Linked DNA regions of Fibrella aestuarina BUZ 2. The protein of the gene in region 3 interacts with the protein of the main gene of each other region in a pairwise test. Links are inferred from orthologs where the notes say so. Each region holds a gene or a part of one and is shown on either strand. Other genes may lie near its edges. The genes, in order: rlmN, FAES_RS25535 and ftsZ.

The links.
Region 1: the proteins of ftsZ (region 3) and rlmN interact in binary tests that used the Escherichia coli proteins (3 or more experiments, as listed by UniProt). The link is inferred for Fibrella aestuarina BUZ 2 from one-to-one orthologs.
Region 2: the proteins of ftsZ (region 3) and FAES_RS25535 interact in binary tests that used the Escherichia coli proteins (3 or more experiments, as listed by UniProt). The link is inferred for Fibrella aestuarina BUZ 2 from one-to-one orthologs.

The regions. Positions count from the first base shown.
Region 1 is NC_020054.1:6,375,920-6,380,315, reverse strand. What follows is about bases 1,012-3,840. They hold rlmN (dual-specificity RNA methyltransferase RlmN), read right to left. Parts: upstream 3,043-3,840; coding sequence 1,981-3,042; downstream 1,012-1,980. Other genes in these bases: FAES_RS26455 (GatB/YqeY domain-containing protein), read right to left, coding at 3,761-3,840; FAES_RS26460 (CvpA family protein), read right to left, coding at 3,115-3,648; FAES_RS26470 (DUF11 domain-containing protein), read right to left, coding at 1,012-1,845. In the rest of the region: more of FAES_RS26470, read right to left, coding at 1-1,011; more of FAES_RS26455, read right to left, coding at 3,841-4,207; nfi (deoxyribonuclease V), read right to left, coding at 4,256-4,396.
Region 2 is NC_020054.1:6,161,335-6,165,856, forward strand. The notes cover bases 515-3,469. They hold FAES_RS25535 (rod shape-determining protein), read right to left. Parts: upstream 2,528-3,469; coding sequence 1,502-2,527; downstream 515-1,501. Other genes in these bases: mreC (rod shape-determining protein MreC), read right to left, coding at 569-1,405; FAES_RS25540 (BF3379 family histone-like protein), read right to left, coding at 2,831-3,016; FAES_RS25545 (aminotransferase class I/II-fold pyridoxal phosphate-dependent enzyme), read right to left, coding at 3,155-3,469. Outside these bases: FAES_RS25525 (hypothetical protein), read right to left, coding at 1-496; more of FAES_RS25545, read right to left, coding at 3,470-4,459. UniProt on the Escherichia coli protein: Forms membrane-associated dynamic filaments that are essential for cell shape determination. Acts by regulating cell wall synthesis and cell elongation, and thus cell shape.
Region 3 is NC_020054.1:1,136,035-1,140,450, forward strand. What follows is about bases 981-3,829. They hold ftsZ (cell division protein FtsZ), read right to left. Parts: upstream 3,178-3,829; coding sequence 1,783-3,177; downstream 981-1,782. Other genes in these bases: FAES_RS04510 (DNA alkylation repair protein), read right to left, coding at 1,013-1,717; ftsA (cell division protein FtsA), read right to left, coding at 3,313-3,829. In the rest of the region: accD (acetyl-CoA carboxylase, carboxyltransferase subunit beta), read right to left, coding at 73-915; more of ftsA, read right to left, coding at 3,830-4,416. UniProt on the Escherichia coli protein: Essential cell division protein that forms a contractile ring structure (Z ring) at the future cell division site. The regulation of the ring assembly controls the timing and the location of cell division.

The DNA.
Region 1 (4,396 bases), 5.2 Mb from region 3 along the record:
TTTCAGGGTCGTGGGTTGCGCCAATGTTGTCGAGAGTGCTTTGAAAACGGGATCAGCGGTGGGGCCGCTGGCCGAACCGAAGGTAGCGGTCAGGTAGTTACCCGCCCAATAGTAGAGTGTATTGGTCCGGCTGTCGTAATCAGACAGATCGTTGAGCGACGTATTGCCCGTGGCGAGGGAGGTCGACGTGTACGTCCAGTCGGCGGATTGGGCTGTATTCCGCCACAGGAAACCATCGCCGGGTGTCGTAGCCAGTTGCAAACCAGGTTCATCCTGATCGACATAAGGGCGCAAAGGATAGGCCTGATAACTGACCTGTGCCGCCGTTGCACTCCCCCCCGAAACCGGCATCTCCAACAGACCAGGTTCGCCACGGCTCCCAATCAACCGGTAAACGCTACCAGCTGAATTCCGCATGGCAACGCCATTGGCCGATAGCCCACCGAAGCCTTTGGTGCGCCCGTTTTGTGCATCGGTGAATCCCTGTTTCGCCAGTGTACTCATCACTGAAGCGTAACGAACGGCCACGTCGCCACCCCAGACAACCCGTTGGGTCGACGTTTGCAACATCGCCGTCGTCCGGTCGATAAATATACCCGCCGACCAAGTTTTGCCCGCATCAGTCGAGCGGTACAACTGGTCGTAAGCACTGATATTGATGGTATTGGCATCATCGGGGGCAATGTTCATCGTCAGGTAGTTATCCCCGAAACCCAGTGTAAAATCAATGCCCGAATAGTTGGCATTGACGGGTTTGGCAATGGTTACCCAAGTCTTACCGCCGTCGCCCGAACGACGTAGCCAGCGAGTTGTGTACCCTCCGTAGTTGTTGTCGTAGGCGATATTGATGGCGTAGATCGCCTCAACGCCTGGTTTCAATAGCGGACCTAGCGAAATTTCGGTGCGTACACCCGTGTAGGGCGCCGTTGAAGGAGGCGTTACCTCGGTCCACGACGTACCTGCCGTGGTGATTGAACGGAAAATGCGGCCTGTGCCAGTGGCGGCGTAGAGTAATCCATTACTGTGCATCTCCACGTCGGTCATACGGTCGTCGCCGTTGGTAACGGGCTGTGCGCCAATGTTTTGCTGGGGGGCCAGCGTAAATTGCCAGGAGGTGCCTCCATCAGCCGAGCGAACGAGGCCGTACTGGGTCGCGGCATACACAGCACTACCGCGCCCGACTACGAGTTTACTGACGCGCAGAAACGCCGACTGAAGCAGGCTGGTGCCACTAGTCGGAACGGTCGAACTGAGTCTGCTCCAGGTCGAGCCGCCGTTGGTCGATTTGTAGATGCCGCCGCCATCGGGGCCACCCAGGGTGCTGAGCAAATCGCCGGTCGCCGCGTAACGTACCTGCGGATTGGCCGAGTCGGCAGCTAGCGCCGACACAGCCCGGTTGTCCCAGCCATCGCTCACGCATCGCCAGGTGCTGTCGGCGCTGTTGATGTTGCCATTGACCCAAAGGCCCGCCGTGAGGCTGCCCGCCCATACTTTGCGGCCATTGGGGTCGAGTGGATCAACCAGGAAGGTGCGGATGGTGCCGGTCACGCCCTGAGGGCCGCGTTCGGTCCAGGTCATGGGCGCTGCCGCACGAGCCTGCCGTTGGCTGGCCAATTCCTCCCGGATACGATCGAGGCGTTCAACCGGGACCCGGCCCAGCGCGGGATCCTGGGTACGTTGGCGCTGCTGTCGCTCAATCACCCGCCGCAACGAATCGAGTTGCCTCGCGTTGCGCGTGACGAAAGGGTTGTTAAGCTGGGATTTTTGGGCTAGTGCCGAAACGGAAATGATCAGAAGAAGCAGAACCGTAGGCAGGCTGGGGCATAAACGTAAACGTACAGGCATACTTGGACAAAGCAGAGTTACCTGTGCTGCATCAAACTACATGCCCGACTCAGTAGATAGGGCAGTATATGCCCGTATTTTAATATTAAAATTCGTGGTCGAGTAACATAACGTGCCAATACTAGCCTCGACTGTTTACTTAATCTGCGCTTTTTCCTTGCCCGCCAGCTGCCCGCAGGCAGCGTCGATGTCTTTGCCTCGGCTTCGGCGGATGTTGACCGTAACGCCCCGATCGTCCAGATAACCCGCAAATTTGTCGAGCGTCTGGGGGTCGGTATTCTTGAAATTGGCCTCGGCAATGGGGTTGTATTCGATGATGTTCACCTTAGCCGGTACCTTTTTCGTGAACTCAAACAGCTCTTTGGCGTCTTGTATGGTGTCGTTGAAATGGTAAAAGACGATGTACTCAAACGTGACGCGGGTACCGGTTTTGCGGTAAAAGTAATTGAGTGCGTCGGCCAGGTTTGCCAGCGAATTGCTCTCGTTAATCGGCATAATCTGGTCGCGCTTCTGATCGTTGGCGGCATGCAGCGACAGCGCCAGATTCGTCTTTACGCCATCATCGCCCAGCTGCCGGATCATCTTGGCAATGCCTGCCGTTGAGATGGTGATCCGCTTGGGCGACATCCCCAGTCCGTCGGGCGATGTAATCCGGTCGACCGATTCCAGCACGTTCTTGTAGTTGAGCAGCGGCTCGCCCATGCCCATGTAGACGATGTTGGTAAGCGGGCTGCTGTAGGTCTCTTTCGCCTGCCGGTCGATTTCGACCACCTGATCGACGATCTCGGCGGCGGTGAGGTTCCGCTTGCGGTCCATGTAGCCCGTCGCGCAGAATTTGCAGGTCAGTGAGCAACCCACCTGGCTCGATACGCAGGCCGTCATTCTATCCTGGTCGTCGGTACGGAGCGCCGGAATCAGTACGCCTTCCACCAGGTTGCCGTCATACAGCTTAAACGACGATTTGATGGTGCCGTCGTTGCTGCGCTGCTCGGTGGCGACCGTCAGCGCGTTGATGGCAAAGTGCGCATCGAGTTTCTCGCGCAGGGGCAGGCCGAGGTTGCTCATCTGCCCAAACGACCGCGCCGCTTTCTTCCAGAGCCACTCCTGTACCTGCTTGGCCCGGAAGGCCGGTTCACCGTTCTGTTTGAACCACTCGGTCAACTGCGCCGGGCTATATGTACGAATATCCTGTTTCATTTCGTGAAGAGCGAAAGGATGACTACTTGAATGGTCAACAAGCTGAGCAAGCACCGAGCGTTGGCTGCTCGTTCACTCGGTCAGGCGTTCACGCTTCAAGCGCCGACCGGCTTCCAGTCCTTTAGGCATCCAGACCGTCGCTACGTTCATCACCTTTGGCGCCACAGGGCGCAGCAGCGGGTACATGAAACTGTCGCGGGTTTGGTTGGGCGGCATCCTGACGTTCATAAAGCTGAACAGCCATAAGATCGTACTAATTCCAAAGACCCACGTGAAGATGCCCACCGCCGCACCGGCGAGGCTGTCGAACGTACCCAACAGGGTATAGCGCAGGCTCCGGCGCAACGAATAACCCATGCGGTTGATCATGAACACGACCGGGAAGAAAATGACCGAGAAGCCCAGCCAGGGCAGAAACTTCCGGGCCAGTTCGCGGCTGATGTAGGGGGCCAGCAAGTCGATACCGAACTGTAGGAATTTGAAGCCAATAATCAGGGCCACCACGAAGGCAAGAATCGCCACGATCTCGACCAGCAGCCCTTTGCGGTAGCCATTGTAGGCCCCCCAAATGAGCGGAATCAGGATCAGAATGTCGAGGGTAGCCATGAGCGAAATGTATAATGAACAATGTACGATGAACAATGCGGTCCGCCGGGGGCGCCTGGCTGTTGCGGGGTGATTACGTAGTCATTGTGCATCGTACATTGTTCATTATACATTACAACAAGCTCTTCACCATCGCCGAGATGGCTTTGCCTTCGGCCTGGCCGGCGAGCGCTTTCGAGGCCGCGCCCATCACTTTGCCCATGTCGCCGGGTCCGGTGGCACCCACCTGCGCGATCAGTTCCTGCACTTTAGCGCGCAGTTCGTCTTCCGATAGTTGCTTGGGCAGGTAATTCGAGATCACGGCGATTTCGGCTTCTTCCGTGGCCAGCAGGTCCTCGCGACCCTGTTGGCGGTAGATGTCGGCTGAGTCGCGGCGTTGTTTCACGGCTTTCGATAGTAGCTTGATTTCGTCGTCTTTCGAGATCGTGCCGGTGGCGCCTTCCTTCGTTTCTTCGAGCAAAATCATGCTTTTTATGGCCCGCAGCGCCCGGAGGCGATCCTGTTCCTTGGCGCGCATGGCGTCTTTAATATCAGCGTCGATTTGTTCTTTCAGTGTCATCAGGGTAGTTGATTGAATGAATAGGCAAAGGTACGTCGGTTTTTAGACCTATTGGGCCTGGTCGGATAAGTTGGCCCGGCGCACGGCATTGACCAGATTATGCGCCCGGCGGGTTGGTTCGGGAAGGCGATAACCACCATCACAACGTAACATGAGGTCGATGCTCGTTTCGAGGTCGATCAGATGGCC
Region 2 (4,522 bases), 5.0 Mb from region 3 along the record:
TAAAAAACTGAATCAGTACGATGCTCAGCGTGGTGAACAGCGCGCTCGCCAACGTCCGTAACAAGCTGGGTACTAACAGCGATATACTGCCCGCTTCGATCAGGAAAAGCACGCCGTGGTGGATTAGCACCAGCACAATGACATACTTGAAAAAGTCGGCGAAACCCAACTCCTGCAACGTAAAAACCACCCTCGATTCGAGCATGCGCTGCCCCATCTGCACGCGCACAATCAGCGGCCGCAGGTAGGCCATCAGCACCGTAGCGGCGGCGTGCATGCCTAACGTGTTATAAAATGTATCAACGATAATGCCGGTGGCGAAGGCCAGCAGCAGCAGCACCGTCTGGCTTATTTCGTTGGGCAACAATAAGATACAGGCTACGTAGAGAAAACAGAAGCCATAGTCGAAGATGACCAGGTTCCGGACAATCAGAATCTGAAGGGTTAGGTAAAGCAGGAATAAGATGCTGATCGTGATGATTTCGCGGAGCGTCATAGAGAATGGCAGTGGGCGGGGCCGCCAAGTATCCGCGAAGGTAATGCAGATAGCCGACAGCTATTTTATTCGTTACTTCTCGCTATCGATTTGCTTCTCGACCTGCGACTGCTGCTCAGCCTGTTTGTTATCGACGACATAGACGTAGAGCAGGCTGCTAAAATTCGTCGACAAAGCTACGCTGAGGTCGTGGAAAGGCTGCGCTGGCTGGGTACGTACCTCACTGATACGCCCAATGAGGATACCCGGCGGGAACACAGAGTTGTATTCTGAGGTCATCACCGAATCACCCTTGCTAACTGGCTTATTCCGTGAGATATCCACCAGCGTCATGCGCGTTGGGTCGATACCGGGCCAGCGGGCCGTACCGATTTCTTCGGCCTTTACCAGCCGAGCCGATACCCGAAACTCGGAATGCAGGATTGAGGTGACAACGGAATAGTGCTCATTACAGAAACGTACCCGGCCCACAATACCCGTTGGCGAGATTACGCCCATGCCGGGCCGAATGCCATCGGCAGTACCCTTATCAATGGTCAGGGTATTATTGGCCAGTGTCGTGGTGTTATTGATCACCTTAGCCACAGTAAATTGGAACCGGTTGGCAAATAACGAGTCGGCTTTGTAAGCAGTCGGGGCAGCCGGGCTGCCTTGCTGACGTTGTGTCAGTTGGGTTGTCAAGCGCTTATTCTCGGCTGCCAGATCCGCGTTGACCTGCCGTAGGTTGGTGTATTCGCGCGCCGAATTCGACCAGGCCAACATCTGCGCGGCGTAGCGGTTGGACGTGTTGAAGAAGCTCGCACTCCAGTAATTGTTGGTGTTAACCACGAAGTAAAAGCACAGTACTTCGAGCAACACAAACAGGATGAAGTTGCGGCTCTGGGCAATAAAGGCAAAGAGTTGTTCCACGCGGCGGAAGGTGGGAGGGTATAAATCGTAAAATTGCTGGCGCTTGGGGCGTCTAGTCGAAGCCCCAAGCGCCAGCAATTTTTATACGCTTCTGCGTTACGAAATCAGCACCGACTTGTACATATCGAGGTTTTTGATCACCTCGCCTGTCCCTTTCACCACGGCCTTGAGCGGATCATCGGCCACGTGAATAGGGAGTTTGGTTTTCGTCGCCAGCCGTTTGTCGAGGCCGTGCAGCAGCGCGCCACCGCCCGTCAGGTGAATACCGTTGGTGTAGATATCGGCCGAGAGTTCGGGCGGCGATACTTCCAGGGCTTTCATTACGGCTTCTTCGATCTTCGAGATTGACTTGTCGAGGGCGTAGGCGATTTCGCTATACGTCACTTTAATCTCCTTCGGAATACCCGTCATCAAGTCACGACCGCGGATTTCGTAGTCGGTTGGCGGGTTGTCGAGTTCGGGCAGAGCTGAGCCCACTTCCATCTTGATCTGCTCAGCCGAGCGTTCACCGATCAGCAGGTTATGCTCCCGGCGCATGTAATCGACGATGTCGCGGGTAAACACGTCACCGGCAATCCGGATCGATTGTTCACAAACAATACCCGACAGGGCAATAACGGCGATTTCAGTAGTGCCGCCCCCGATATCAACGATCATGGTGCCGTTGGGCTGGGTGATGTCGATACCGATACCGATAGCGGCAGCGATTGGCTCGTGCACCATGTACACCTCCTTGGCACCTGCGTGTTCGGCGGAGTCTTTAACCGCCCGTTTTTCTACCTCAGTAATGCCCGACGGGATGCAAATGACCATACGGTGCGAGGGCGAAAACAGCCGATTCCCCGACTCGATCATCTTGATCAGGCCCCGGATCATCAGCTCGGCCGCCGTAAAGTCGGCAATTACGCCATCTTTCAGCGGACGGATGGTCTTGATGTTTTCGTTGGTCTTTTCGTGCATCTGCATCGCCTTATGACCAATTGCCAGCACTTTCCCGCTGACTTTGTCCATGGCGATGATCGACGGTTCGTCTACGACGATCCGGTCTTTGTGAATAATGAGGGTATTTGCCGTCCCCAAATCAATGGCAATATCGCTGGTCAGAAAATTAAAAAGTCCCATTTCAGGCTTGTTACGAAGATAAGCAGAGCTTGCGTGTTGGGGTCACAGGTCATTAGTCATGGACAATCCGTAGCTAGTAGAAGCAACCAATAATCGATGACTAATGACTAATGACCGATTGCTATTACAAAAGTAGGGATAATTAAATAGAACTTTAGCCCACTGCCTGAATGGACTTTTCTTTTTGTCCGTGAGCGTTAGCGAATTACAGGCAATCGGGTATCGGTTAGCATGCCCTTAAAATACCAAACCCGCCCCAACTTGTTGTTAGGGCGGGTTTGGCCAGTTCAAAACAATGAACGATTACTTTTGAGTAGCAGCGTTTTTCTGATCCTGAACTTCAGCACGGATCTGCTGGGCCATCGTTTTCAAGTCCTGCATGCCTTTCCGTACGCGAGTTCCGGCAGCCTGGTTCTTTTTGTCGTAGAATTTATCAAAGTCTCCTTCCAGCGACATAACCAGGTTTTTAATCTCCTCAAAGCGTGTCATACGATTGGGGTTTAAGTGTGAAAAAGTGCTTAAATGCGCTAAAAACGCGCATTTCGGCGGAAATATAGTTATTCTGACATAGACAACAAGAGCTACGTCAAAAAAATAACCGAATAATCCTACTTAAACCCCGATACCTTACTCAGCGGCAGTCTCAGTGACCGCCGATTCGGCCATTGCAGTCAATCCAGAGGGTTTTTCCTGCACATAGTAGCCATTTTTGATCTTGTCGGAGATAGCGCTGAATGTGTTCAGTGTGTACTCGACATCCTCCAGCGTGTGAGCCGCCGTCGGGATGATCCGAAGCATAATCACCTCTTTCGGTACGACCGGATAAACCACAATCGAGCAGAAGACGCCGTAGTTTTCGCGCAGGTCTTTGATCATGTTGGCAGCCGCTACAACGCCCCCGTTATTCTGCATCAGTACGGGTGTAACGGGCGACGTGGTTTCGCCAATGTTAAAGCCACGCTCACGCAGCCCGTTTTGCAGAGCACGCACGTTTTCCCACAGTTTTTCGCGCAGTTCGGGGTGCTTTTTGATCAGTTCCAACCGCTTCATGCAACCCACCACAAACGGCATCGGCAGGGCCTTGGCGTAGGTCTGCGAGCGCATGTTGTACTTCAGGTACATGATGATGTCGTGGTCGGCCGCGACAAACGCGCCAATAGCGGCCATCGACTTGGCAAACGTCGAGAAGTAAATGTCGATACCGGCCTGGCAGTTGAGCAGTTCGCCTACGCCCGCGCCCGTGGCGCCCATCGTGCCGAAGCCATGTGCGTCGTCGACCAGCAGGCGGAAGTTGTATTTTTCCTTGAGCGCAACAATCTGATCCAGGCTCCCCACTTTACCCGACATGCCGAATACACCTTCGGTGATGACGAGAATACCACCGCCTTTTTCGGCCGCTTTCTTCGTAGCCCGCTGAAGGTTTTTCTCCAGGCTGGCCATGTCGTTGTGGTTGAACTTGTAGTACTCACCCATCTTGGCCTTGTGCAGCCGGATACCGTCGATCAGGCAGGCATGCGATTCGGCATCGTAAACGATCACGTCGCGGTGGTCGACGAGGGCTTCGATAGCCGACATCACGCCCTGATAACCGTAGTTGAGCAGGAAGGCATCTTCCTTACCCACAAACTCGGCCAGGTCTTTCTCCAACTGCTCGTGCAGATCGCTATTGCCCGACATCATGCGGGCGCCCATCGGATAGGCTAGTCCCCAATCGGCAGCGGCCTGCGCGTCGGCTTCACGCACTTCAGGATGATTGGCCAGACCCAAATAGTTATTCAGGCTCCAGTTGAGCATCTTCTTACCATTAAAGGTCATGTGCGGCCCTAATTCACCCGTTAGCCGCGGAAACGCGAAATAATGGTGACCGTTATATTCGCGTGCTGCGCCGCCGATAGGACCAAGATTGGTTCGTAGCTTCTCAAATAAATCCACTTTATATTGCCGTTTTAAGCCTTAATGGCTTGTTTTTAACATGTTTAGTGCAAAAATACATAA
Region 3 (4,416 bases):
TAGGGACGCTAGGAGTAGGGGCTGGGGCGCAATGGTGCTAGTTGCCCCGTGCCTTACGCCCCCAGTCCTACGCTAATTCAGCATTTTCAACAAGCTGCTCAGCTTGTCTTTCAGGTCTTTACGGTCGACGATGAAATCGAGGAAGCCGTGTTCCAGTACGAATTCAGCGCTCTGAAAGCCTTTGGGTAAGTCTTTACCAATGGTTTCCCGAATGACGCGCGGCCCGGCAAAACCAATCAGTGCCCCCGGCTCGGCGATATTGAAGTCGCCCAGCATGGCGTATGACGCTGTCACACCACCCGTGGTAGGGTCGGTCAGCAGCGAAACGTAAGGGAGGCCTGCTTCTGACAGCCGCGCCAGCTTGGCCGATGTTTTCGCCATCTGCATCAGCGAGAAACCGGCTTCCATCATCCGGGCACCCCCCGACCGCGAAATCATCAGAAACGGCGTTTTGTTGGCCAGCGCGTAATCGATCGCGCGGGCAATTTTCTCGCCAACCACCGAGCCCATCGACCCGCCAATGAACCCGAAATCCATGCAGGCGACGGTGATTTCAGTGCCATTCATAGGTCCATGAGCCGTTCTGACGGCATCTTTCAGGCCCGTTTTAGCCACGGTGGCCCGAATCCGGTCGGGGTATCGTTTTGTATCGGTAAAACCCAGCGGGTCTGCCGAGATCATATTCTCATCGAGTTCGGTAAACTCATTGCCATCAAAAAGCAGTGAGAAATAGGCGTCCGAGCCTACTTTTTCGTGGTAATTGCAATGGACACACGTATACGCGTTCAGCTTATGCTCACGGGTATGCATCACCTGTTTGCAATTCGGGCACTGATACCACAACCCATCGGGGGCCTCCCGCTTCATTTCGGTCGGGGTCTGAATGCCCTTATCCTTTCGTATAAACCAAGACATGTTTGTCGAGCTAAAAGAAAGCAAAGATACGAAGGGGAAAATGAGGTTGGCTGTTTGACGGCTGATGTTTACGGATGCGCCGTCGAACAGCCAACCCTTATTTGGCCATAAATGCCCGCCGACTGACGGGGTCGTGCCGTTCGAGCGCGTAGCGCAGGGCCGTACGCGGCAATTGGCGGGCATGGTCGTGCAGGAATTCGTTGAGGGCATCAAGGTTACGTTTGCCCACTTCGCGCAGCATCCAGCCCATCGCCTTGTGAATCAGATCGTGACGGTGGGTGATCAGTTGCTCGACCAGGGCAAACGTATCGCTAAACTGCCCGTGCCGGATAAACTGCCAGGTGGTCACCAGGGCAATCCGTTGGCTCCAGAGGTGATCCTGCTGGGCCAGTTCATACAGCAAGGTCCGGTCAGCCGTGAGCAAAGGCAGCCCCAGTAGGGTGGGGCAACTGCTATCGACCAGGTCCCAGTTGTTGATGAATTGCCGGTTGGCAACGTACCTGTCGGCCAAGGCCTGCCGTAGCACCGTTCCGCCCCGTTTGGCCTGTAGATTCCAGATCAGCAGGCCCACCATGCGGCACTCGTGGTATGGGTCCTGAACGAGTTGCTCAGTATCGGCAATGGCCAGGTTGCGAAACTGCCGGGCCAAGGCGTGTTGTTGCGGCATCGACAGACCCAGAAACACATCGCCCTCCCCGTATTGGCCGGCCTGTGTTTTGAAATAACGAGCTGCGAAAGCGGCGCGCTCAGGTTGTTCCTGCGCCAGTATAGTTTGCCGAACGGTCTGGTAGTCTGGGGTCATGGGGTACCAACGAAAAGGCACGAGCCGAAGCCCGTGCCAATAAAGACAAATCAAGTGGGTGTTGCCTAATCGAACAGGCGTGAGCGAATCAGCTCGTGGTCGGGCAACAGTGGAATTTCGTACAGCATTACCCGGTGACGGCTAAAAGCCGGAGCTTCCAACTCGCGCTCGCTGAAGCGGTTTTGCAGAAAATCGGTGATGAGTTGCTTCACCTCTTCCGTATCGTCGGGTCGGGTCGGGTTCAACGTGATGCCGTTATAGCCAGCATGATCGTTCGTCCCCAGCCCATTGGCATACGGACCAGGTACGGGTGGCACTGGTACCGGCCCGCTGTGCGTAAACGTAGGTGTGCTGACGCCCGCCTCATCGAGTACCAGCTCGGGCTGGTTAGCTTCCGGTGCGCTCGGTGTTTGGTCCGGTGTGTCAACGGCCTCAACGGGTTTGGCGGGTTCTTCTCTGGCAATCGGCAGCGGGGCGATAATGCCATCCATGTTGGTCTCAAAACCAGCCGCGATGATCGTTACCCGCATTCGGGCGCCGAGCGAATCGTCGAAGATGGCACCAATTTTAAACAGACGGGCTTCTTCGCCAATCTTCTCCACGATGTAGTTGGAGATGATTGTCTGTTCTTCCAGCGTGGCTTCGTACTCCGAGCTCGACGAAATGGTCAGCAGGATGCGCTTGGCCCCCAAAATGTCGCTGTCGTTCAGCAGCGGTGAGTTGAGCGCCTCCTGAATGGCGTGCAACGCCCGCTCTTCACCTTCTGCATCTGCCGAGCCCATCACCGACGGCCCTGCATCCTGCAGTACCTTCTTCACGTCCATGAAGTCGGTGTTCACGTCGCCGCGGGTGGTAATGACTTCGGCAATACTTTTCACGGCGGTAGCCAGCACGTTATCGGCATGAGCGAAGGCTTTCCGAATGCTGAGCTTGCCATACAGGTCGGCCAGCTTGTCGTTCATGACAACCAGCACCGTATCGCAGCTTTTCTTTAGCAGTTCGATGCCTTCTGCCGCCTGCGAACGCTTGTCGATGCCTTCATATTTGTAAGGGGCCGTCACGACGGCAACTGTCAGCAGGCCCATTTCGCGGGCGAGCTGGGCTACTACCGGCGCTGCGCCCGTGCCGGTACCACCGCCCATCCCGGCCGTGATGAAGACCATCTTGATCGATCCACCCAGCAGGTTGCGCAGTTCGTCGAGGCTTTCGGTAGCGGCTCGGCGGCCCACTTCCACGTCCATACCAGCCCCTTCCAATCCCGTGCCGAGTTTCAGCTTCGTTTTCACGTCGCTGCTCATTAAGGCTTGCCGGTCAGTATTGCAGATCGCGAACTCGACATCCTTTACACCCATCTTAAGCATATGCTGCACGGCATTGCTACCGCCGCCACCCACACCAATAACCTTGATGATCGGGGCGTTTTGCTCGGGTATATCGAGGGTAAATCCGTGGTCCAACATAGCTTGATTCCTTAATGGTGTCCGATTAATCATGAGGGCGGTTAGGTTGTGGTAAAGCGTGTATGGGGTAAGCGATGGTACAGAAACAAGGCCAAACCCGGACTTTAGTTCGCTTTTGGCCAGCAAAATTATTGGCTAGTCCCGATACGAGTCGTTGATGTCACCAAGCTTGGGGTTAATTAGTTTTTTCAGCCAGCTCAGCCAACCCGTCGATTGGCCTGTCTCGCCCGCATCATCAGCTGGCTTGGCTGGCGACGTACCTGCGTTACCCTTCGGCCCCGGATTTGGGCGCGTGGTATCAACAGGACGACCCTGCCCATTGCCATTGATCGGCGCCGAACTAGCCAGACCCGGATCGCTGATGAACGAAATCCGATCATCGACGCTGCGGAACCCGGCCCACACTAATCCCACCGCCGTGGCATAAGCCGGATCGCTGACCAGATCAGCGCGCAAATTGTATTCCAACTGTTCGGGGTAACCCACGCGCACATCCATCTCAGTGACGGTTCGGAACACTTCGTCAATGCCTTCGATGAGCGCGGTGCCCCCGGTCAAGACAATACCACCCAGCAATTTATCTTTGTAACCTGACCGAATAATTTCGGCCTGTACGAGTGCAGCAATCTCTTTGAGCCGTTCGCTCAGGATGATCGACACATTCCGTAACAGCACGTCTTTGGGCTGGCGACCTGGCAACCCCGGCACCGATACCACCTCGTTGAGGCGGTACGTAGTGGGGTTGGCGTTACCAAACTTGATCTTCAGCAGTTCGGCCTGTTGGGGCAGGACCTTGCATCCATCCTGAATGTCGTTGGTCAGGCAGTTGCCCGCCCAGGGGAACACCGCCACGTGGCGCAGCACATTCCGGTAATAAATGGCTACGTCGGTGGTGCCGCCGCCAATATCCACCAGGGCCACACCGGCTTCCCGCTCTTCGGGGGTCAGCACCGCCATGGCCGAAGCCAGTGGCGATAGTAACACCTGATCGCGCTGAAGATGGCTGGCCGTGCGCTCGATACAACGCCGTACGTTGACTGCCGCATCGGCCTGCGTGGTAATGATCTGGAAATCGGCCCCCAGCTTAACACCATTTCGGCCAACGGGATCCTCAACCCCCGTTTCACTATCGACCGTGAAGTCCATAGGAAGCACGTGCACGATTTCCTTACCCGCCAGTTGGGGGGTGCGGTACATGTCGCGTAGCAGGTGATCGATGTCGGCAGGCGTTACCTCATC